DNA from 4 places in the Enterobacter cloacae complex sp. 394F7 genome. Region 1 is predicted to be linked to each of the others. Evidence: predicted binding sites of a transcription regulator. Region 1 holds the regulator's gene; each other region holds the start of a gene.

What was found. The regulator CRP, encoded in region 1, controls carbon source genes, mostly activating them, when cyclic AMP is high. The targets are predictions, from matches to a motif close to ATGTGANNNNNNTCACAT.
Region 2: AC2FAK_RS18960 (PTS mannitol transporter subunit IICBA) is a predicted target of CRP. The motif match lies at 2,470-2,487, and genes of this name have one in related genera.
Region 3: rhaS (HTH-type transcriptional activator RhaS) is a predicted target of CRP. The motif match lies at 3,709-3,726, and genes of this name have one in related genera.
Region 4: AC2FAK_RS21130 (YjcB family protein) is a predicted target of CRP. The motif match lies at 2,856-2,873, and genes of this name have one in related genera.

What each region holds. Positions count from the first base shown of each region.
Region 1 is NZ_JBXWCS010000025.1:14,138-19,567, forward strand. Features, by position in the region: gene AC2FAK_RS22440 (hydrolase) at 1-598, shown strand, start outside; gene AC2FAK_RS22445 (YheU family protein) at 595-813, shown strand; gene AC2FAK_RS22450 (phosphoribulokinase) at 844-1,713, shown strand; gene AC2FAK_RS22455 (OsmC family protein) at 1,780-2,184, opposite strand; gene crp (cAMP-activated global transcriptional regulator CRP) at 2,495-3,127, shown strand; gene AC2FAK_RS22465 (YccS/YhfK family putative transporter) at 3,185-5,272, shown strand; gene argD (bifunctional acetylornithine/succinyldiaminopimelate transaminase) at 5,269-5,430, opposite strand, start outside.
Region 2 is NZ_JBXWCS010000014.1:67,166-72,595, forward strand. Features, by position in the region: gene AC2FAK_RS18945 (glutathione S-transferase) at 1-499, opposite strand, end outside; gene AC2FAK_RS18950 (HlyD family secretion protein) at 589-1,725, opposite strand; gene AC2FAK_RS18955 (DUF3302 domain-containing protein) at 1,728-2,084, opposite strand; gene AC2FAK_RS18960 (PTS mannitol transporter subunit IICBA) at 2,744-4,651, shown strand; gene mtlD (mannitol-1-phosphate 5-dehydrogenase) at 4,754-5,430, shown strand, end outside.
Region 3 is NZ_JBXWCS010000015.1:59,421-64,850, forward strand. Features, by position in the region: gene sodA (superoxide dismutase [Mn]) at 1-498, opposite strand, end outside; gene rhaT (L-rhamnose/proton symporter RhaT) at 787-1,821, shown strand; gene rhaR (HTH-type transcriptional activator RhaR) at 1,822-2,670, opposite strand; gene rhaS (HTH-type transcriptional activator RhaS) at 2,744-3,580, opposite strand; gene rhaB (rhamnulokinase) at 3,882-5,351, shown strand; gene rhaA (L-rhamnose isomerase) at 5,348-5,430, shown strand, end outside.
Region 4 is NZ_JBXWCS010000018.1:51,888-57,317, forward strand. Features, by position in the region: gene uvrA (excinuclease ABC subunit UvrA) at 1-939, opposite strand, end outside; gene ssb1 (single-stranded DNA-binding protein SSB1) at 1,191-1,715, shown strand; gene AC2FAK_RS21125 (hypothetical protein) at 1,816-2,451, shown strand; gene AC2FAK_RS21130 (YjcB family protein) at 2,513-2,794, opposite strand; gene AC2FAK_RS21135 (EAL domain-containing protein) at 3,454-5,019, shown strand; gene soxS (superoxide response transcriptional regulator SoxS) at 5,026-5,352, opposite strand.

The sequences.
Region 1 (5,430 bases):
TTTCGGCACCGTGCCGACGGCGGCGGTGGGCTATTCGCTCGGCGGAAATATGCTGGCCTGTCTGCTGGCTAAAGAGGGAGACGCGGTACCGCTGAATGCCGCGGTGATTGTCTCTGCCCCCTTCATGCTGGAACAGTGCAGCTACCACATGGAGAAAGGCTTTTCCCGGGTCTATCAGCGCTATCTGCTCAACCTGCTAAAAGCCAATGCGGCGCGCAAGCTGAAGGCCTATCCGGATACCCTGCCAGTAAGCCTGCGACAGCTGAAAAAGGTCCGCCGCATTCGTGAGTTCGACGACCTGATCACCGCCAAAATTCATGGGTTCGCCGATGCCATTGACTACTATCGTCAGTGCAGCGCCATGCCGCTGCTCAGCAAGATCACTCAGCCGACGCTGATCATTCACGCGAAAGATGACCCGTTTATGGATCATCACTCCATCCCTGCACAGGAATTTCTGCCCGACAACGTCCACTATCAGCTGACCGAGCACGGCGGCCACGTGGGGTTTGTCGGCGGAACGCTGCGTCGCCCGAAAATGTGGCTGGAGACGCGCATTCCTGACTGGTTAACCCCTTACCTGGACGGTGCAACATGATTATCCCCTGGCAGGATCTGGCGCCCGAAACGCTCGATAATCTGATTGAAAGCTTTGTCTTGCGTGAAGGCACCGATTATGGTGAACATGAACGCTCGCTTGAGCAAAAGGTCAACGATGTTAAACGCCAGCTTAAAAGCGGCGACGTGGTGCTGGTGTGGTCTGAACTGCATGAGACGGTCAATATCATGCCCCGCAACGCGTTTCACGGCTGATCTTTCAACCTTTCCAGTCAGGGAGTTGCTATGTCTGCCAGACATCCGGTTATTGCCGTTACGGGGTCGAGTGGTGCGGGAACCACCACCACCAGCCTCGCGTTTCGCAAGATTTTCGCCCAGTTGAATCTCCGCGCGGCGGAGGTCGAAGGCGACAGCTTTCACCGCTATACGCGCCCGGAGATGGACATGGCCATCCGCAAAGCGCGTGATTTGGGCAAACACATCAGCTACTTCGGCCCGGAGGCCAATGACTTCGGCCTGCTGGAGCAAACGTTTCAGGAGTACGGCCTAAGCGGCAAAGGCCAGTCCCGCAAATATCTGCACACCTACGACGAAGCCGTTCCCTGGAATCAGGTCCCGGGCACCTTTACCCCCTGGCAGCCGCTGCCGGAACCTACCGACGTGCTGTTTTACGAAGGATTGCACGGCGGCGTGGTGACGCCGCATCACGACGTGGCGCGACATGTGGATCTGCTGGTCGGCGTGGTGCCAATCGTTAACCTGGAGTGGATCCAGAAGCTGACGCGAGACATCAGCGAGCGCGGCCATTCACGCGAGGCGGTGATGGATTCGGTTGTGCGCTCAATGGAAGATTACATCAATTACCTGACACCACAGTTTTCCCGCACCCATATCAACTTCCAGCGTGTGCCGACGGTGGACACTTCCAACCCGTTCGCGGCCAAAAGTATCCCGTCGCTGGATGAGAGCTTTGTGGTGATCCATTTCCGCAATCTCGACGGCATCGATTACCCCTGGCTGCTGGCGATGCTGCAGGGTTCGTTTATTTCTCACATGAATACGTTAGTGGTGCCCGGCGGAAAAATGGGGCTGGCGATGGAGCTGATCATGACGCCGCTGGTGCAGCGGTTGATGGAAGGGAAACAGATCGCATAATCATATTCCCTCTCCCGGTGGGAGAGGGTTAGGGTGAGGGCATCAACACGCACGATGCCCCATCAATCACGCCTCGATCACTTCATACGAATGGGTAATTTTTACCGCTTTCTCCAGCATTAATGCCACAGAGCAGTATTTTTCCGCAGACAGATCCACCGCGCGTGAGACGGCAGCATCTTTCAGCGCTTTCCCGGTGACAACAAAATGCAGGTTAATGTGCGTGAACAGGCGTGGCGCCTCTTCGCGACGTTCTGACGTGAGCTTGACTTCACAGTCGGTCACATCATGACGGCCCTTTTGCAGAATCGACACCACGTCAATCGCGCTGCATCCCCCTGCCGCCATCAGCACCATCTCCATTGGGCTGGGTGCTTTATCGCCGGAGTTACCGTCCATCAAAATCTGGTGTCCCGACGAGGACTCGCCCAGGAACGTTAAACCTTCTACCCATTTCACGCGCGCTTGCATATTCATTAGCTCCAACGTTGCATTTTTGGTGACAGATTACGCGTGCGTTACATTTCTCGCAATGGAAGGCGACCTGCGTCATGCTGAAGCGAGACACCAGGAGACACGCGGCGAAAGCTATGCTAAAACACTCTGGATGCTACAGTAATACATTGACGTTACACATGTATGCAGAGGACATCAAACTTTACTGGCTGCGAAACGTTACGACAGCCGACTTCCCAGGTATGGGTAAGAATTCGATTGCAACCCCAGAGTCCGGATGCATCTTATGACTCTGGTGACAGCTTATAACAGAGGATAACAGCGCATGGTGCTTGGCAAACCGCAAACAGACCCGACTCTCGAATGGTTCTTGTCTCATTGCCACATTCATAAGTACCCATCGAAGAGCACGCTGATTCACCAGGGTGAAAAAGCGGAAACGTTGTATTACATCGTCAAAGGCTCGGTGGCAGTGCTGATCAAAGATGAAGAAGGGAAAGAGATGATCCTTTCTTATCTGAACCAGGGCGATTTTATCGGTGAACTGGGCCTGTTTGAAGAAGGCCAGGAACGTAGCGCCTGGGTTCGTGCAAAGACAGCATGTGAAGTGGCTGAAATTTCCTACAAGAAATTCCGTCAGTTGATTCAGGTTAACCCTGACATCCTGATGCGTCTTTCTTCGCAGATGGCTCGCCGTCTGCAGGTGACATCAGAGAAAGTGGGTAACCTCGCCTTCCTGGACGTGACCGGCCGTATCGCGCAGACCCTGCTGAACCTGGCGAAACAGCCAGACGCTATGACCCACCCTGACGGCATGCAAATTAAAATTACCCGCCAGGAAATTGGTCAGATCGTCGGTTGCTCCCGTGAAACAGTGGGCCGTATCCTGAAAATGCTGGAAGATCAGAACCTGATCTCCGCCCACGGTAAAACCATCGTGGTTTACGGAACCCGTTAATCCCGATAAAACGGCGTGCCATCGCAAGGTGTCACGCCGTTTTTGTCTCTACTCCCCATGTGGCGCAGGCTGATTTATCACCCGGAAGTTAACTACGCACTGCGACAAACGCTGGTGTTGTGCCTTCCTGTGGCCGTGGGCCTGATCCTTGGGCATCTTCAGCAGGGGCTGCTGTTTTCACTGGTTCCCGCCTGCTGCAACATTGCCGGTCTCGACACCCCGCATAAGCGTTTTTTCAAACGTCTGATTATCGGCGGTTCGCTGTTTGCCGGGTGTAGCCTGGCCGTGCAGCTTTTGCTGGCCCGCGATATTCCGCTGCCGCTGATCCTGAGCGTGCTGGCGATGACGCTGGGGGTGACCGCCGAAATCAGTTCGCTGCACGCGCGGTTACTGCCCGCCTCACTCATCGCGGCCATCTTTACCCTGAGTCTCGCAGGTAACATGCCAGTGTGGGAGCCGCTGCTGATCTACGCCCTCGGTACGCTATGGTATGGCCTGTTTAACTGGTTCTGGTTCTGGCTGTGGCGGGAACAACCGCTGCGTGAATCCCTGAGCCTGCTCTATGTCCAGCTTGCGGAGTACTGCGAAGCCAAATACACACTGCTGACCCAGCATACCGACCCGGAAAAATCGCTGCCGCCGCTGCTGACGCGCCAGCAGAAGGTGGTGGATCTGATAAGCCAGTGCTACCAGCAACTGCATATGCTGGCCGCCAACAAGAACCACGAATATAAACGGCTGCTGCGCACCTTCCAGGTAGGGCTGGATCTGCAGGAGCATATCTCCGTGAGCCTGCACCACCCGAAGGAGGTGCAAAAGCTGGTGGAGCGCAGCCATGCCGAAGCGGTGATCCGCTGGAACGCGCAGACCGTGTCCGCACGCCTGCGGGTACTGGCCGACGACATTCTTTATCACCGCTACCCCACCCGCTTTAACATGGACAAGCAGCTCGGCGCACTGGAGAAAATCGCCCGCCAGCACGAGGATAACCCGGTAGGCCAGTTTGCCGCCTGGCACTTCAGCCGTATTGCCCGCGTGCTGCGTACCCAGCGCCCGCTCTATCCCCGCGATCTGATGGCGGATAAGCAAAAGCGCCTGCCGCTGCTGCCTGCGCTTAAAAGCTATCTCTCGTTTAAATCTTCCGCCCTGCGCAACGCCGCCCGGATTAGCGTGATGCTGAGCATCGCCAGCCTGATGGGCATGGCGCTGCATCTGCCCAAACCCTACTGGATATTAATGACGGTACTGTTTGTCACCCAGAACGGCTACGGCGCCACGCGGGTGCGTATTCTGCACCGGGCGGGCGGAACCATGGCGGGGTTGATTATCGCAGGCGTAACGCTGCACTTCCACGTGCCGGAAGGCTATACGCTGGCAGGCATGCTATTGATTACCCTGGTGAGCTACCTGATCATCCGCAAAAACTACGGCTGGGCGATGGTGGGCTTTACGGTTACGGCGGTATATACCCTGCAATTGCTTACGCTCAATGGCGAACAATTTATTGTCGCCAGGCTTATCGATACCCTGATTGGCTGTCTGATTGCCTTTGGTGGTATGGTCTGGCTGTGGCCACAATGGCAAAGCGGCCTGCTCAGACAGAACGCCCACGACGCGCTGGAGGCCGACCAGCAGGCTATCCGCCTGATCCTGAGCGACGATCCGCAGCCCTCCCCGCTGGCGTATCAGCGGATGAAGGTCAACCAGGCGCATAACGCCCTGTTCAACTCGCTGAATCAGGCGATGCAGGAGCCCGGCTTTAACTCGCACTATCTGGCGGATATGAAGCTCTGGGTAACGCACAGCCAGTTCATCGTCGAACATATCAACGCGATGACCACGCTGGCGCGTGAACATACCATGCTAACGCCAGACCTGGCGCAGCGCTATTTGCAGTCGTGTGAGATTGCCCTGCAACGGTGTCAGCAGCGTCTGGAGTATGACGCGCCGGGTGAATCGGGGGATTCGAACATTCTGGAAGCGCCGGAAACGCTCACCCACGGGCCAATGAGCACCCTGGAGCAGCATCTGCAGCGCATTCTGGGGCATCTGAACACCATGCACACCATTTCGTCGGTGGCATGGCGTCAGCGTCCGCATCACGGCATCTGGTTAACGCGGCGGTTAAAACGAACCGAGTATTAGCCGTTGACGATCTTCCCGACCGCCGCGGCAAAGCGGGTTAATCCATCTTCAATATCGTTTTCTTCGACTACCAGCGACGGCGCAAAGCGCATCACGTCCGGGCCGGCGTTGAGCACCATCACCCCTTCGTGAGCAGCGGCGTGCAGGAAATCGCGTGC
Region 2 (5,430 bases), on a different contig from region 1:
AGTTGAGATAACCAATGGCGCAGGCGATAGCGATCGTCGCCAGATTCAGGCTATCCGTTGCTATTTTGCCCTCCTGGATGAGCTGCTCGCACCTGTCCAGGCTGCGGCTGATTTTCTCACGCTGGCGCAGCAGCTCCGTTTCAGACTGCTGAGCAACGGGCCTTGCCTGCTCGCGCACGGAAGTTAACGCCGCATCCATGATGCCATCGGCCAGCGCTTCAATTTGCTTCACTGCCAGGGCCGCCTTCGGATCTGCCGGTAACATGGCTGGCGCAACGCCGAGCAGCTCGATGTACTCAGCGATAATCGGGGAATCAAACCAGTATTCGCCCTCGTCCGTTACCAGCGCCGGGACTTTCCCCAGCGGGTTGTACTGCGCAACGCCGTTTTCGGCGTTATAGGGCTGTTCATTAACGAATTCAAATTCAATCCCTTTCTCCAGCAGGAGAATCGAGATCTTTCGCACGAAGGGACTGGTGTAGCTGCCGATGAGTTTCATTGCCTGATCCTTGATGCCAGAAAAAGTCAGTATGGATCAAGCGCTGAAAAAAGGGCAGGTATGCATGTCGCATTCCTGCCCGGCGAGGATTAATGATCAAGATAGAGATAGTGCATCCAGCTGGTCATGCGCAGCAGGACTTTACGCATCACCGAGACGTGCGCGAAATGGTCGGAATAGACCGCCACCTGCGCGTAAATACCGTCCGGCAACACATCAACGTCGGCGTTAGGCTCCAGTTCTATCAGCGCCTGCACGCCATCCGTTCCCGGTGTTACCGTTAGCGATTGCAGTGCCCCCTGCGCCTGATATGAGCCCCCTGGCACCACCGGCAGAATGCTGGTGAGCTTGCCGGAGAAGACCTGCCCCGGCAGGGCGTTAAACACCACTTCCGCTTCATCGCCCGGCTTCAGACGCAGCAGCGAGTTCTGACGGAACTGGGCCACAATCTGGCGTTTCTGTTCAGGAATAAAGACCATGACCGGGCGCAGCGGCAGCGCGGCGGCATACGTTCCCGGGCGAATCAGCACCTGGGTGATGTAGCCATTGCTCGGCGCACGTACCACGGTCTGATCCAGGTTGTATTTGGCTTCGGCCAGCTGGGCGCGTAAAGAGGCAATCTGCGACTGTTCGCCGTTCACCATGCTGTCTAACTGGCTTTTGATCTGCGTCTGTTCCGCCACTGAGCCTTTTACCAGCGCGTCCTGAGCCAGATAGTTCTGCCGCGCGTTGTCGATATCGCTCTCAGAGAACGGGTTTACCTTCGCCTGGCTGCCTTTGAGATAGCGCTGGTAATCTTTATACAGACGGTCCCGCTCGGCGGACACGCGCGTGGTGTTGGCTACTGCTTCCGACAGTTGCGCTTTGAGCACGTCGATATTGTGCGTCGCGGTCACCAGGTCGGCCTGCAGTCTGTCGACCCGTGCCTGATAGCGGTCCGGGTCAAGTTTAAATAACACTTCGCCTTTTTTAATAAGCTGGTTATTTTTATCAGTGACTTCGCTGACCACGCCGGTCACCTGCGGCGTAATCGGAATGGAAATAACCGCTTTTTGCGCCGTAAACGTATACGGGTGGTTATAGTTCATTAATAAAATGAGGCCCGCCACAATAAATACCCCACCTAATGTGGCGGTGGCGAGCGTCCACTGGTTGACCGGAATACGGAATATTTTAAAAATCGCCCAGGCAAACGCCACGTAGGTCAAAATAATCAACAGATCCATAATTAGCGCTCCAGCGTTTTCGTATCAGCAGTGGGCTGTACCGCTGCCAGCTTTTGTTCTAATTCGGCCACGCGTTTGGCCAGCGCATCCATACCCGGCACCTCATCAGGTTTGGTGATGTGGTTTTGCATGCCCCAACCGCGATCTTCCCGGTACAGCGTGGCCCAGATCCACAGGAACGGCCAGATGGCATGGAGCGTAAACAGGCTAATCCAGCCCGCCGTGTGGATTGCATCGGCATGGGGATGATTACGCTTTTTGGCCATGTTATAGGGGATGTCATGAATGGCGATGATTCCGTAAAACAGAACCAGAAAAACAAAAATCAATACGCCCAGCGCAAAATAGTTGAGAAACATATTCTCCTCACTTAAACAACGTCAACTCATTAAATTAATAAAACAGTACGTAACCTAATTAATTTATTTTTAAACATAAAAGGTAGACTGGTTATTTCAGAGCCGGGGAGTATCGGTTTTTATAATATCTCCATGCAAGTTTATAAACGTGTCAAAATATATCCTGAATAATATTATACTTAACCTTACATTATGAGCGTAATCCACGTTTTCGCTTTTCGCCATAGCACACATGAAAAGTGGTTTTTTAGCTTTGCGTGTTGCCCGGAACCATCGTGACGCTCATTCGTCAGGCAGAATTTGCCGCCGATCACAGCCGGAGAAATCCGTATAAAAATTTTTTGTGAATTAAATCACAACTCAGAAACAAACCCGCGACAACTAAATGTGATTCATCTCACAAAAACAGGGGTGTTTTGCCGATTTTCTCCCCATTGTGTTTTTTTTAGACTGTGATTTTGTGATTAAGATCACCTCATTTCCCGCCACACCCCCTGCATTTACGTGATTGTGATCACACAATTTTTCGCCGTCTGGACAGTTGAACGATTCAGTGCCAGATTTCACAGCATCAGAACAGGGCCCGGCTACCTCTGCCGCCTCATTAACAATAAACCTCGGGCCGCAAGCCTAAGCGTAAACAGAAGAAGGGGTGTTTTATGTCATCCGATTTCAAGATCAAAGTTCAAAGCTTTGGTCGTTTCCTCAGCAATATGGTGATGCCAAATATCGGCGCGTTTATCGCGTGGGGTATCATCACTGCATTATTCATTCCGACAGGGTGGTTGCCTAACGAAACGCTGGCGAAACTTGTTGGCCCAATGATTACTTACCTGCTGCCGCTGCTCATCGGTTATACCGGTGGTCGTCTGGTGGGCGGTGACCGTGGTGGCGTAGTGGGTGCCATCACAACCATGGGTGTTATCGTCGGTGCGGATATGCCGATGTTCCTCGGTGCGATGATCGCCGGTCCTCTGGGTGGCTGGGCGATTAAGAAATTCGACGTTTGGGTTGATGGCAAAATCAAATCCGGCTTCGAGATGCTGGTGAACAACTTCTCTGCGGGCATCATCGGGATGATCCTCGCAATTCTGGCGTTCCTCGGCATTGGCCCGGCAGTTGAAGTCCTGTCCAAGATTCTGGCGGCGGGCGTTAACTTCATGGTGGCGCACGACATGCTGCCGCTGGCGTCTATCTTTGTTGAACCGGCGAAAATCCTGTTCCTGAACAACGCCATCAACCACGGTATCTTCTCACCGCTGGGTATTCAGCAGTCTCATGACCTCGGCAAGTCCATCTTCTTCCTGATTGAAGCGAACCCGGGTCCGGGTATGGGCGTTCTGCTGGCGTACATGTTCTTTGGTCGCGGCAGCGCGAAGCAGTCTGCTGGCGGTGCGGCTATCATTCACTTCCTGGGTGGTATTCACGAAATTTACTTCCCGTACGTGCTGATGAACCCACGTCTGATCCTGGCCGTTATCCTCGGCGGTATGACCGGTGTGTTCACTCTGAGCGTGCTGAACGGTGGTCTGGTTTCTCCGGCGTCTCCGGGCTCTATCCTGGCGGTACTGGCGATGACGCCGAAAGGTGCCTATTTTGCTAACATCGCGGCTATCTGTGCGGCAATGGCAGTCTCCTTCGTGGTCGCTTCTATCCTGCTGAAAACCAGCAAAGTGAAAGAAGATGACGATATCGAAGCGGCCACCCGTCGTATGCACGACATGAAAGCCGAGTCCAAAGGCGCAACGCCGCTGTCAGCGGGTGATGTTTCTAACGACCTGAGCCACGTGCGTAAAATCATCGTTGCCTGTGATGCCGGTATGGGTTCCAGCGCAATGGGTGCCGGCGTGCTGCGTAAGAAAGTGCAGGATGCGGGCCTGACCAATATCTCAGTGACCAACAGCGCCATTAACAGCCTGCCACCGGATGTTGACCTGGTGATTACGCACCGTGACCTGACCGAACGCGCCATGCGCCAGGTACCGCAGGCACAGCATATTTCGCTGACCAACTTCCTCGACAGCGGCCTGTACACCAGCCTGACTGAACGTCTGGTGGCCGCACAGCGTCACGAAGACAACGAAGTGAAAGTGCGAACCAGCCTTCAGGACAGCTTTGACGAGAGCAATGCTCACCTGTTTAAGCTGGGTGCTGAGAACATCTTCCTCGGTCGTACCGCAGCCACCAAAGAAGAGGCAATTCGCTTTGCCGGTGAGCAGCTGGTTAAAGGCGGCTACGTTCAGCCTGAATATGTCGACGCGATGCTGGAACGCGAAAAACTGACGCCAACCTACCTGGGCGAATCCATCGCGGTGCCGCACGGTACGGTGGAAGCGAAAGACCGCGTGCTCAAAACCGGCGTGGTGTTCTGCCAGTATCCTGATGGCGTGCGCTTCGGTGAAGAAGAAGACGACATTGCCCGTCTGGTGATTGGTATCGCCGCTCGCAATAACGAGCATATCCAGGTGATTACCAGCCTGACCAACGCGCTGGATGATGAGTCCGTCATCGAGCGTCTGGCACAGACTGAAAGCGTTGAAGAAGTGCTGGCACTCCTCAACAAATAACAGCGTATCTTCCCTCTCCCCTTAGGGGAGAGGGCTAGGGTGAGGGGTAAACGTTCCTCACCCCAGCCCTCTCGGGTAAAAACATTGATAAAGGTTAACACTATGAAAGCATTACATTTTGGCGCAGGTAATATCGGTCGTGGCTTTATCGGCAAACTGCTGGCAGACGCGGGCATTACGCTGACATTCGCCGATGTGAATCAGGTCGTTCTGGATGCCCTGAATGCCCGTCATAGCTACCAGGTACACGTGGTGGGAGAAAACGAGCAGGTTGAAACGGTCTCTGGCGTCAACGCGGTAAGCAGCATTGGCGACGATGTTATCGACCTCATCGCCAGCGTTGACCTGGTGACCACCGCGGTGGGCCCGGTGGTACTTGAGCGCATCGCGCCTGCGGTCGCAAAAGGCCTGGCAAAACGTAAAGCGCAGGGCATCGATACCCCGCTGAACATCATTGCCTGTGAAAATATGGTGCGTGGCACCACGCAGCTGAAAGGCCACGTTCTGGCCGCCGTTGCGGACGAAGACAAAGCCTGGGTGGAAGCGCACGTTGGCTTCGTGGATTCCGCCGTTGACCGCATCGTTCCGCCGTCAGAATCTGCAACTAACGACCCGCTGGAAGTGACGGTAGAAACCTTCAGCGAGTGGATCGTGGACAAAACCCAATTTAAAGGCGCGCTGCCGACCATTCCAGGTATGGAATTAACGGATAACCTGATGGCATTTGTGGAACGTAAACTCTTCACGCTGAACACGGGTCATGCTATAACCGCGTACCT
Region 3 (5,430 bases), on a different contig from region 1:
ACCCAGAATTGGGAAACCAGATGCGCCAGAGATCGCTTCACCCATCAGCGGGGAGTCCTGGTTTGCGGTAGAAACGACCGCCAGTTTGTCACCTTTCAGAACCAGCCACGCCCAGCCGGAGCCGAAACGGGTTGCAGCCGCTTTTTCGAATTCCGCTTTGAAGTTATCAACAGAACCGAAGTCGCGCTCGATAGCCGCTTTCAGGTCGCCCTGCAGGGTGGTACCGGTTTTCAGGCCTTTCCAGAACAGGCTGTGGTTTGCGTGGCCGCCCGCGTTGTTACGCAGTACGGTTTTCTTGTCCGCTGGCAGCTGGTCCAGTTTGGTGATCAGCTCTTCAACAGGCAGGTTAGCGAACTCTGGCAGGCTTTCCAGCGCAGCATTCGCGTTGTTCACATAGGTCTGGTGGTGTTTAGTGTGATGGATTTCCATCGTCTGCTTGTCGAAATGCGGTTCCAGTGCGTCATAGGCATACGGCAGGGATGGCAGTGTATAACTCATAATCCTCTCCATTAGTGTCGGGCGGCACAGCTGTTAATGCCGCGTAAGCAGTTGGTTCATTATAGTTAATTAAATGATATTGAAAATGATTATCAATGCCGTAGTTTTTATAAGGTTATTTGGGTTTTGCCAAATGACAAAATTGTGAGTCTGCTCACCCGGTTAACGTGCTGATTGCCATCCAGAACCAAAGTGCGGCAACCTTCTGAAGGTTCCTGAACCGCCTAATTTTTACACTCATCAAGTCGGGGGGAAGCCACCGGCTATAAAAACGATGAGGACGTAAAAATGAATCATGCGATTACGATGGGTATCTTCTGGCATTTGATAGGCGCAGCCAGTGCAGCCTGTTTCTATGCCCCGTTCAAAAAGGTGAAAGGGTGGTCGTGGGAAACCATGTGGTCGGTTGGCGGTACCGTCTCCTGGCTGATTTTGCCCTGGACCATTAGCGCCATGCTGCTCCCGGATTTCTGGGGCTACTTCACCTCCTTCAGTGCCTCCACCCTGCTGCCGGTGTTTCTGTTCGGTGCGATGTGGGGCATCGGCAACATCAACTATGGCCTGACCATGCGCTACCTCGGGATGTCGATGGGTATCGGCATCGCAATTGGCATTACCCTGATCGTCGGCACGCTGATGACGCCCATTCTTAACGGCAATGTCGATGTGTTGCTCAACACCAAAGGCGGGCAGATGACGCTGTTGGGCGTGCTTGTCGCGGTGATCGGCGTGGGTATCGTCACCCGTGCGGGTCAGCTGAAAGAGCGCAAGATGGGCATAAAAGCCGAGGACTTTAACCTGAAGAAAGGGCTGCTGCTGGCAGTGATGTGTGGCATCTTCTCGGCGGGCATGTCGTTCGCCATGAACGCCGCAAAACCTATGCACGAAGCGGCCGCCGCGCTGGGCGTCGACCCGCTGTACGTGGCGCTGCCAAGCTACGTGGTGATCATGGGCGGCGGCGCGCTGGTAAACCTCGGCTTCTGCTTCATTCGTCTGGCAAAAGTGAAGGAACTGTCGGTAAAAGCCGATTTCTCACTGGCAAAATCCTTAATCCTCACCAATGTGCTGCTGTCGATGCTGGGTGGCCTCATGTGGTATCTGCAGTTCTTTTTCTACGCCTGGGGTCACGCCAGCATTCCACCGCAGTACGACTACATAAGCTGGATGCTGCACATGAGCTTCTACGTACTGTGTGGCGGACTGGTTGGGCTGGTACTGAAGGAGTGGAATAACGCCGGGCGTCGTCCGGTGGGCGTCCTGAGCCTGGGCTGCGTGGTGATCATCATTGCCGCTAACATTGTCGGCCTCGGCATGGCGAACTGATTACGCTGCCTTTCGACTGCGATGACGCCACTGAACCGGCGTCATCCCCACCTCGCGGTTAAACACCACCGAAAAGTAATTACTGTCCTCAAACCCGCAGCGCATCGCCACCTCACTGACCATCAGCTCCGTATGCTGCAACAGATACTGGGCGTGGCAGATGCGCAACTGGCGCAGGTAGTGGTTCACCGTCATCCCCGTCTGGGTGCGGAACTGCTGGCGCAGCGCGCGCTCGCTGCACTGCTCCTGCTCGCAGAATTTTTCCAGCACAAAACTTTTGTTCAGGCTGCCCGCAAGCCGGGCGATCAGCTTGTCCAGCAGCGCTTCCTGAACGGTCGCGGAGGGGTTATCGGTAGCGTAACGATGGCGTTTGAGGGTCATGACCAGCTGGGCGAACAGCAGTTCCGCCATCGGGTTTGCCACCGGATCGTGCTTCTGGCTCTCCTGCTCCAGCTGGGAGATCGTCTGGCGCACCTGTGCCATGCCGCTGCTGCTCAAGCGCCAGTGGGGTTCGCCTCTGGCATTGAGAAAACCGGGGATATGGGCCGCCCAGTCGACGTTCAGTTTGAGCCTGTCCGGGCAGTAGATCACGTTCTGCAACACCAGATCGTTAACCGAGGCGTAGGCGTGTTTGTCTTCGGCGCGAATGTAAAACAGATCGCCACGCGTAATGCGGTAGGGCCTGTCATTGAGGATGTGTAAGCCGTTGCCGCGCCACACCAGCACCAGCTCACAAAATTCGTGGGTATGCTCGGCAAAGACATTTTGCGGGTAGCGGTCGGCCACCGCGACGGCCTGACTCGCGGAGGCAAAAAAATCATCTTTGCGAAGAATTAACTGAGCGGCCACACCACAACCTCTACGGTGAATAACCGGACATTATTAGCCTTTTTGCGGCAATAAAACGGTGATTGCCTTCGCGTTACTGGAGTGAAGCATCCTTCCCCTGACGGATATCGCGCGGCGACCAGCTAAACTCGCGGCGAAAAAGGGTCGAAAAGTGATTACTGTCGCCGAAACCGCAGCGATAGGCGATATCCGTGACGCTTTCATCGGTGTGACGTAAAAGATGACGCGCCTTAATCAGGCGCAGGCGATTGAGGTAGCGCTGGGGCGTCAGCCCGGTGTGTTGCTTGAGCTGACGATGGAGCGTGCGTAACGACAGCGAAAAATCATCCGCCAGCGCTTCCCAGCACACGTCCTCGGCGAAATGGTCCTCCAGCCAGGCCATCAGCTGGTTCAGCCGCGCGTCGTTATTAGCCAGCCCTTCCACCAGAGAGCTGCGACGCAGCAGCACCAGCAGCTGCATAAACAGCAGCTCGCGGGTGGCAATGGCATGGGTCTCCTGCCCGTCCTCGCTCTGCTCCAGTTGATTCACCAGCTGGCGCACCTGCTGCAACGTGGACTGATTCACCCGCCAGTGAGACGGGTAGTGCCCATCCTGCTCCTGAGGCAGGAGCTTGTTCAACCCCGACAGAAACTGGAACGCGTCCGGCGAACGATAGAGCACGTTGGTCAGACACAGATTGTCGGTATGTTCATACAAATGCCTGTCGTGATCGCGCACGAAGCACACCATACCGCCGCTGATGGTGTACGGCTGGCCGTTAAAGACGTGAATGCCTGTCCCATGCTCGACAATCACAATTTCATGAAAATCATGATGATGTTCAGGAAACGCAGCCTGCGGGAGCCGTGGCTCAATCGCGACCGGAGACGTTCCCGACGGGAAAAAATCGACGCTGTGCAGTACGGTCATAACGGCCCCCACCAATGAGAAAAGTTCTCAAAATAGTAATTAAGGCCTTCCACACCCACCTTAAATTTTTGACAGCAAACGTCGCAAAAGCTGTCCATTTTTCAAGAAACAGACGGAAAAATCGGGAAATGCGGTCAACGTCACATTGCCCGAAAACCCCGCCCTGACTGGAAATTGTGAACTCCCTCACGTTCATCTTTGCTTTCTTGCCAGCGCGAGATTCGGGCTGTCAGTGACGAGAAGGTGGTCTTTTCTTCCCTTTTTTACACTCAACACCAATGACTTAAGAAGGGACCTGACCATGACTTTTCGCCATTGTGTGGCTGTCGATTTAGGCGCATCCAGCGGCCGCGTAATGCTCGCCACCTGGGACTGCGGCAAGCGCACACTTACGCTTCGCGAAATGCACCGTTTCGCCAACTGCCTGCAAAAACAGGACGGTTTTGATACCTGGGATATTGATGCCCTGGAAGCGGAGATCCGCACCGGGCTGAACAACGTCTGCAATGACGGCATACGCATCGACAGCATCGGCATTGATACCTGGGGCGTGGACTACGTTTTGCTCGACAGCCACGGCGACCGCGTCGGCCTGCCCGTCTCGTATCGCGACAGCCGCACCGACGGGCTGATGGCACAGGCCATCGCGCAGCTTGGCAAGGACAACATCTATGGCCGCAGCGGCATTCAGTTTCTGCCCTTTAACACGCTGTATCAGCTGCGCGCGCTGGTTGAGCAGCAGCCGGAGCTGGTCAAAAAGGTGGCGCATGCGCTGCTGATCCCGGACTACTTAAGCTACCGGCTGACCGGCAACATGAACTGGGAATACACCAACGCCACCACCACGCAGCTGGTCAACATCAACACCGACAGCTGGGATGAAACCCTGCTGGCCTGGACCGGCGCTTCGCCTTCCTGGTTCGGCACGCCGACCCATCCGGGTAACGTAATCGGTTACTGGATTTGCCCGCAGGGGAATGAAATCCCGGTGGTCGCCGTCGCCAGTCACGACACCGCCAGCGCGGTGATTGCATCTCCGTTGGCCGGTAAAAACGCGGCCTATCTCTCTTCCGGCACCTGGTCGCTGATGGGCTTTGAGAGCAAAACGCCGTACACCAGCGACGCCGCGATGGCAGCAAACATCACTAACGAAGGCGGTGCCGAAGGCCGCTACCGCGTGCTGAAGAACATCATGGGGCTCTGGCTGCTCCAGAGGATGCTGAAAGAGCAGCACATTGCCGACCTGCCTGCGCTTATCGCAGAGACCGAAAAGCTGAAGGCCTGTACGTTCCTGATCAACCCGAACGACGACCGCTTTATTAACCCGGTGCATATGAGCGCCGAAATCCAGGCCGCCTGTTTCGAAGCCGGTCAGCCGGTGCCTTCCCGTCCTGCCGAGCTGGCGCGCTGCATTTTTGACAGCCTGGCCCTGCTCTACGCGGATGTTCTGAGCGAGCTGGCGAGCCTTCGCGGCAAACCGTTCAGCCAGCTGCATATCGTGGGCGGCGGCTGCCAGAACCATCTGCTGAACCAGCTCTGCGCCGATGCCTGCGGCATCACCGTGGTGGCGGGTCCGGTGGAGGCCTCAACGCTCGGCAACATCGGTATTCAACTGATGACTCTGGACGAACTTTCAGACGTCGACGAATTCCGTTCGGTGGTCACCGCGAATACCCGCCTGACCACCTTCACCCCTAATCCCTGCCATGAAATTGCCCGCTACCGGGCGCAGTTTCAGCAAAAACGACTGACTAAGGAGCTTTGCGCATGACCACTCAACTTGAACAAGCCTGGGACCTGGCTAAACAGCGTTTCGCCGCCGTCGGCGTGGATGTCGACGCGGCGCTGCG
Region 4 (5,430 bases), on a different contig from region 1:
ACGCTTATCCCAGCCACGGATCGCACCGCCAGCCAGCGACAGTTCAGGATTCTGGATCACGCGGTCCGGGTCAAAATACTGCTGTACGCCCAGGCCGTCGCACGTCGGGCAGGCTCCCGCCGGGTTGTTAAAGGAGAACAGACGTGGCTCCAGCTCACGCATGCTGTAGCCGCAAATCGGGCAGGCAAAGTTGGCGGAGAAGAGCAGTTCTTCCGCGTTTGGGTCGTCCATATCGGAGACCACCGCCGTACCGCCAGAGAGTTCCAGCGCAGTTTCAAAGGATTCCGCCAGACGGGTCGCCAGATCGTCACGCACTTTAAAGCGGTCAATCACCACTTCGATGGTGTGTTTTTTCTGCAGCTCCAGCTTCGGGGGATCGGACAGGTCACACACCTCGCCGTCGATACGGGCGCGGATATACCCCTGGCTTGCCAGGTTTTCCAGCGTTTTGGTGTGCTCGCCCTTACGCTCTTTAATGATTGGGGCAAGCAGCATCAGGCGTTTGCCTTCTGGCTGCGACAGCACGTTATCCACCATCTGGCTCACGGTCTGCGCCGCCAACGGCACGTCGTGATCCGGGCAGCGCGGCTCACCTACGCGGGCATACAGCAGACGCAGGTAGTCATGAATTTCGGTAATGGTACCGACCGTTGAACGCGGGTTGTGGGAGGTGGACTTCTGCTCAATAGAGATAGCAGGCGAAAGCCCCTCGATATGGTCTACATCCGGTTTTTCCATCAATGACAGGAACTGGCGCGCATACGCAGAGAGTGATTCAACGTAACGGCGCTGTCCTTCGGCATACAGGGTGTCGAAAGCCAGTGAGGATTTGCCAGACCCCGAAAGCCCGGTCACGACGATGAGTTTGTCGCGAGGGATTATGAGGTTGATATTCTTGAGATTGTGGGTGCGGGCGCCCCGAACTTCGATCTTATCCATTCACCTTTCCCGGTTGGAACACGGATTGCCTGGTTTGTTTGAAGGACAAACGGCTGTCAGAAACGGCTAATTATGACACAATTTAACCTGTTTGAATATACAGTATTGGAATGCATTTTCTGATTAGCTGTGTAACAATGCCGAGTTCGCGAGAGATTTCTGAACCCGCCACGCAACTATGCAAATTGACGCGTGGAAATGGTACACTCGCGCGTTTACACTATTAAGAAACGTATTCAGGAGACACGAACATGGCCAGCAGAGGCGTAAACAAGGTGATTCTCGTCGGTAATCTGGGCCAGGACCCGGAAGTACGCTACATGCCGAGTGGTGGCGCAGTTGCCAACATTACGCTGGCTACTTCCGAATCCTGGCGTGACAAAGCGACCGGTGAGATGAAAGAGCAGACCGAATGGCACCGCGTTGTGCTGTTTGGCAAACTGGCAGAAGTGGCCGGTGAGTATCTGCGTAAAGGCTCTCAGGTTTATATTGAAGGCCAGCTGCGTACCCGCAAATGGACCGATCAATCCGGTCAGGAAAAGTACACCACTGAAGTGGTGGTAAACGTTGGCGGCACCATGCAGATGCTGGGTGGCCGTCAGGGCGGTGGCGCTCCAGCAGGTGGCGGCCAGCAGCAGGGCGGTTGGGGCCAGCCTCAGCAGCCACAGGGCGGCAACCAGTTCAGCGGCGGCGCGCAGTCTCGCCCGCAGCAGCAGTCCGCACCGGCACCGTCTAACGAACCACCAATGGACTTCGACGACGACATTCCGTTCTGATTGTCTTCAGCACTAAAGAAAGCCCTGCTGTTGCAGGGCTTCTTGTTTAATACTCATCACGTTATATTTGGTGTCTGACCCATCTCATCCGCGAGGAGCTATGCCACAACAACTCTTTGATCCCGCAGACGTGCAGAAGACATTCGCAATGCTTACAGTGGACAGCCATAATACGACGTTGCTGAATGAAATTTCCCTTCGTGCGTCAGTCGATGACGAGCTGAGTTTTGGCCCATTCCCGCCGGGATATCATTTTGTCAGAGCTGAAAATCGAATTGCTGATATTCCTAATGAGCACTTTGAACTGGCGCTGGTCAATGAAATTACGCAGGAGATTGTTTACTACAATCGCGTGATTTATCAGAAAGATGCTTTTTTGAACTACATGCCGGTTACGCAAATCCTGATATGGCGGTCACCTAAACCATCGCATCGGGGCGTGTTGCGCGATCTGCCCGGAAAAGTGTTTTCTCAGTATTTGCTGGAAAAATACAATGTCATCATCACAGACCGTCACCAGACACGTGATGGTATGAGTTTCTGGCAATCACGTCTGTATGATGCCATCGCCAGTGGGCATCATTTGTACGCCTATGACATGATTACCTGTGAAATGAGACCGATAATGAAAGACAGCGATATCGGCAATCAGGTTGACTGGTTATGGGGCGATGAGGAGCATCATCAGAACCGGCTGGCGATCATCAGTAAACTCCCGCTGCCTGCTGTGGACTGATGCCTTGAAAATAAAAAAGCCTCGTAAGAGAGGCTTTTAACATGTTGTTATGAAACGACCATCAGGTAATTACCATCGGCCAGTCTGGTGGCGTATGGCTCATTGCCTCAACCATCACTACTTTAATATTTTCCCAGACGGCGGCAATATCCAGCAGGGTGATACCAAGCAGACCCGTTGCAAACCAGCAAGCCGCGCCCAGTCCTAACAGCGTACTGATGACCGCAAGACCCGCGTAGTCAGATTTACGAAACTGAATGTTTAGCGTGCTGGCTAAAAACATCAGTACCGCACTCAACAAAGGCCAGCGCAGGAGAACCATGCTGGTCGTAATGGTTGCCATAAAACCCATCCTCTCCAAAACAGACGAACTGAATGAAACAGTGTTTCTCGTTACATGATATGTGTGAACTATATCACATTTGTTGATTTATTCGCCAGTGCCTGTGCGAGCAGATTGGGGATTTTATTACGCTGAAAAAGAGAGGCGGCAGGATGGGGTTGCCTTCGACATCGGCGGATGCGAACCCACCACGTGCCGGGAGCAACCTCCTTCGAACGAGCGGAGGAGAGCAATGGCGCCGCCAGCTATGCCTTTTTATAAGTGAAGCGTTATTCTCTGCTGATCCTGGAAATAATGTGGTAATAGCCGAACGTTTATAAAACATTGATCAAATTACATCCGCGCAAATAGTATAAAACGTCATGTTGATGTTGTACTTTTTTCATGCTGCCAGAAGTTTGGCTTAATCAACGATCCTCTGTTGCGTTATCTTCAATCCCCCCGTTCAGGCTGGATAAATATTTTCCTTAATAGAAACGGAACGAATACTTTTAGTTTAGCTTACGGACAAATATTATCGTCATAACGAAATTTAAGATTTTTAATACTAAAAGTCAGTTGCTAACTTCGCATGATTCATGCAACGTAATCACCTGTTTATCAAAGCATCCGGCCTTCATTACTACAGGCGTACAACATGCAGGGATATAGGGCGGGAAATGAATCGTAGCGCGCGGCGCAAGATGCTCAGAGTGGTAGGGATCATCATGGTAGTTATGCTGCCGGTGATGCTTGCGCTATGGTTTGCCCAGCTAAGAGCGGTGTCGGAAACAAGCGCGCAGTTACGCACATTTGCTGAACTGGCTTTAGACAAAACTGAACTGGTTATTGAACAGGTTGATCTGGCCCGGGCCGAAGCGGAAAAATATCAGGGTAAAGTTTGTACGCCGTCACATCGGCAATATATGTTGAACGTGGTTCGCGGCCGTCTGTTCATCGCTGATTTAATTTATGCCGAAGGCCAGAATTTTCGTTGTTCATCCATTTTTACCCCGGATCGGCCCTATGCGATCTCCCCCGCTAATTACATCCGAAAACCCGATATCGCTATCTATTATTACCGTGATACGCCATTTTTCACTGGCTATAAAATGACATATATGCAGCGCGGGAATTATGTCGTGGTGGTTAATCCACTCTCGTACAGTGAAGTGATGTCCACCGATCACTCTCTCTCATGGGGCGTGTACGATACGGTAACGAATGCCTTCTTTTCCGTCAGTCAGAAAGCCAACGTTTCTTTATTAAACTCGATGATTCGGGATAAGGACGTGGTATTTCAAAAAGATGACCGTTTTTATACGGTGGTAAAATCGGATAAACGTCCGATTGCCGCCATCGTTTCAACGTCGAATAAACGCTTCTATGAAACGCTCTACCATCAGGCGACGTTGACGCTGCCGCTGGGAATGATCTGTAGCATCATTATTTTGCTGGTCTGGTCGCGCACCCACCGTGAGCTGAACTCCCCAGGACGATTGCTGCATCGGGCGCTGAATAAACGTCAGCTTTGTGTCCATTATCAGCCAATCATCGATATCAAGAATAATCAGTGCGTGGGGGCAGAGGCGTTGTTGCGTTGGCCTGGTTTTAACGGGCCTGTCATGAGCCCGGCGGAATTCATCCCGCTGGCGGAAAAAGAGGGGATGAGCGAACGCATTACGGATTATGTTGTAGAAGAGGTCTTCAGCGATCTGGGCCATTTCCTGGCCGCGCATCCTGACCTCTATATTTCGATCAACCTGTCGGCGACGGATTTTCACTCTTCGCGGCTGATCGCCATGATATCCGACAAAGCGCGGCACTATGCCGTGCGTGCGCAGCAGATCAAAATCGAAGTGACGGAGCGCGGATTTATTGATGTGCCGAAAACTACGCCGGTTATCCAGGCTTTTCGTCAGGCGGGTTATGAAGTGGCAATCGACGATTTTGGTACAGGTTACTCGAACCTGCATAATCTCTACTCGCTGAATGTCGATATTCTGAAAATCGACAAATCCTTTATCGACACCCTAACCACCAACAGCACCAGTCATCTTATCGCCGAGCATATTATCGAGATGGCGCAGAGCCTGCGGCTCAAAACCATTGCGGAAGGGGTAGAAACTGCCGAGCAGGTAAGCTGGTTGTTGAAGCGCGGCGTACAGTTCTGTCAGGGATGGCACTTCGCGAAAGCGATGCCGCCCCAGGAGTTTATGACCTGGCAGCAGCAACCTTTGCACTGATAAACCTTAATTCAACTGGTGACGGTAATCGCTTGGTGTGCGGTCAAACTCGCGGCGAAACACGCGGGAAAAGGTTTGTTGCGACACATACCCCAGATCCATCGCGATATCAAAAATAGGCCGCTGCGTAGAGCGTAACGCCTGCGCCGCCAGCAGTAACCTGCGCTGACGAATGTACTCACCCAGCGTCTGGTGCATTACGGTCCGGAACATTCTCTGTAAATACCATTTCGAATAGCCCGACTTTTTCGCGACCACATCAATGTTCAACGGTTGGTCGATATGTTCATCAATCCATTCAATAAGTGTCTGAATAATTTGCTGATGCGACATAAGGTTGCCCTCTGTAGATACAACTTTCCTGGTTGATTCGTCGTTTTCTCTGTGGGGGAGTATAATTCCTCAAGTTAA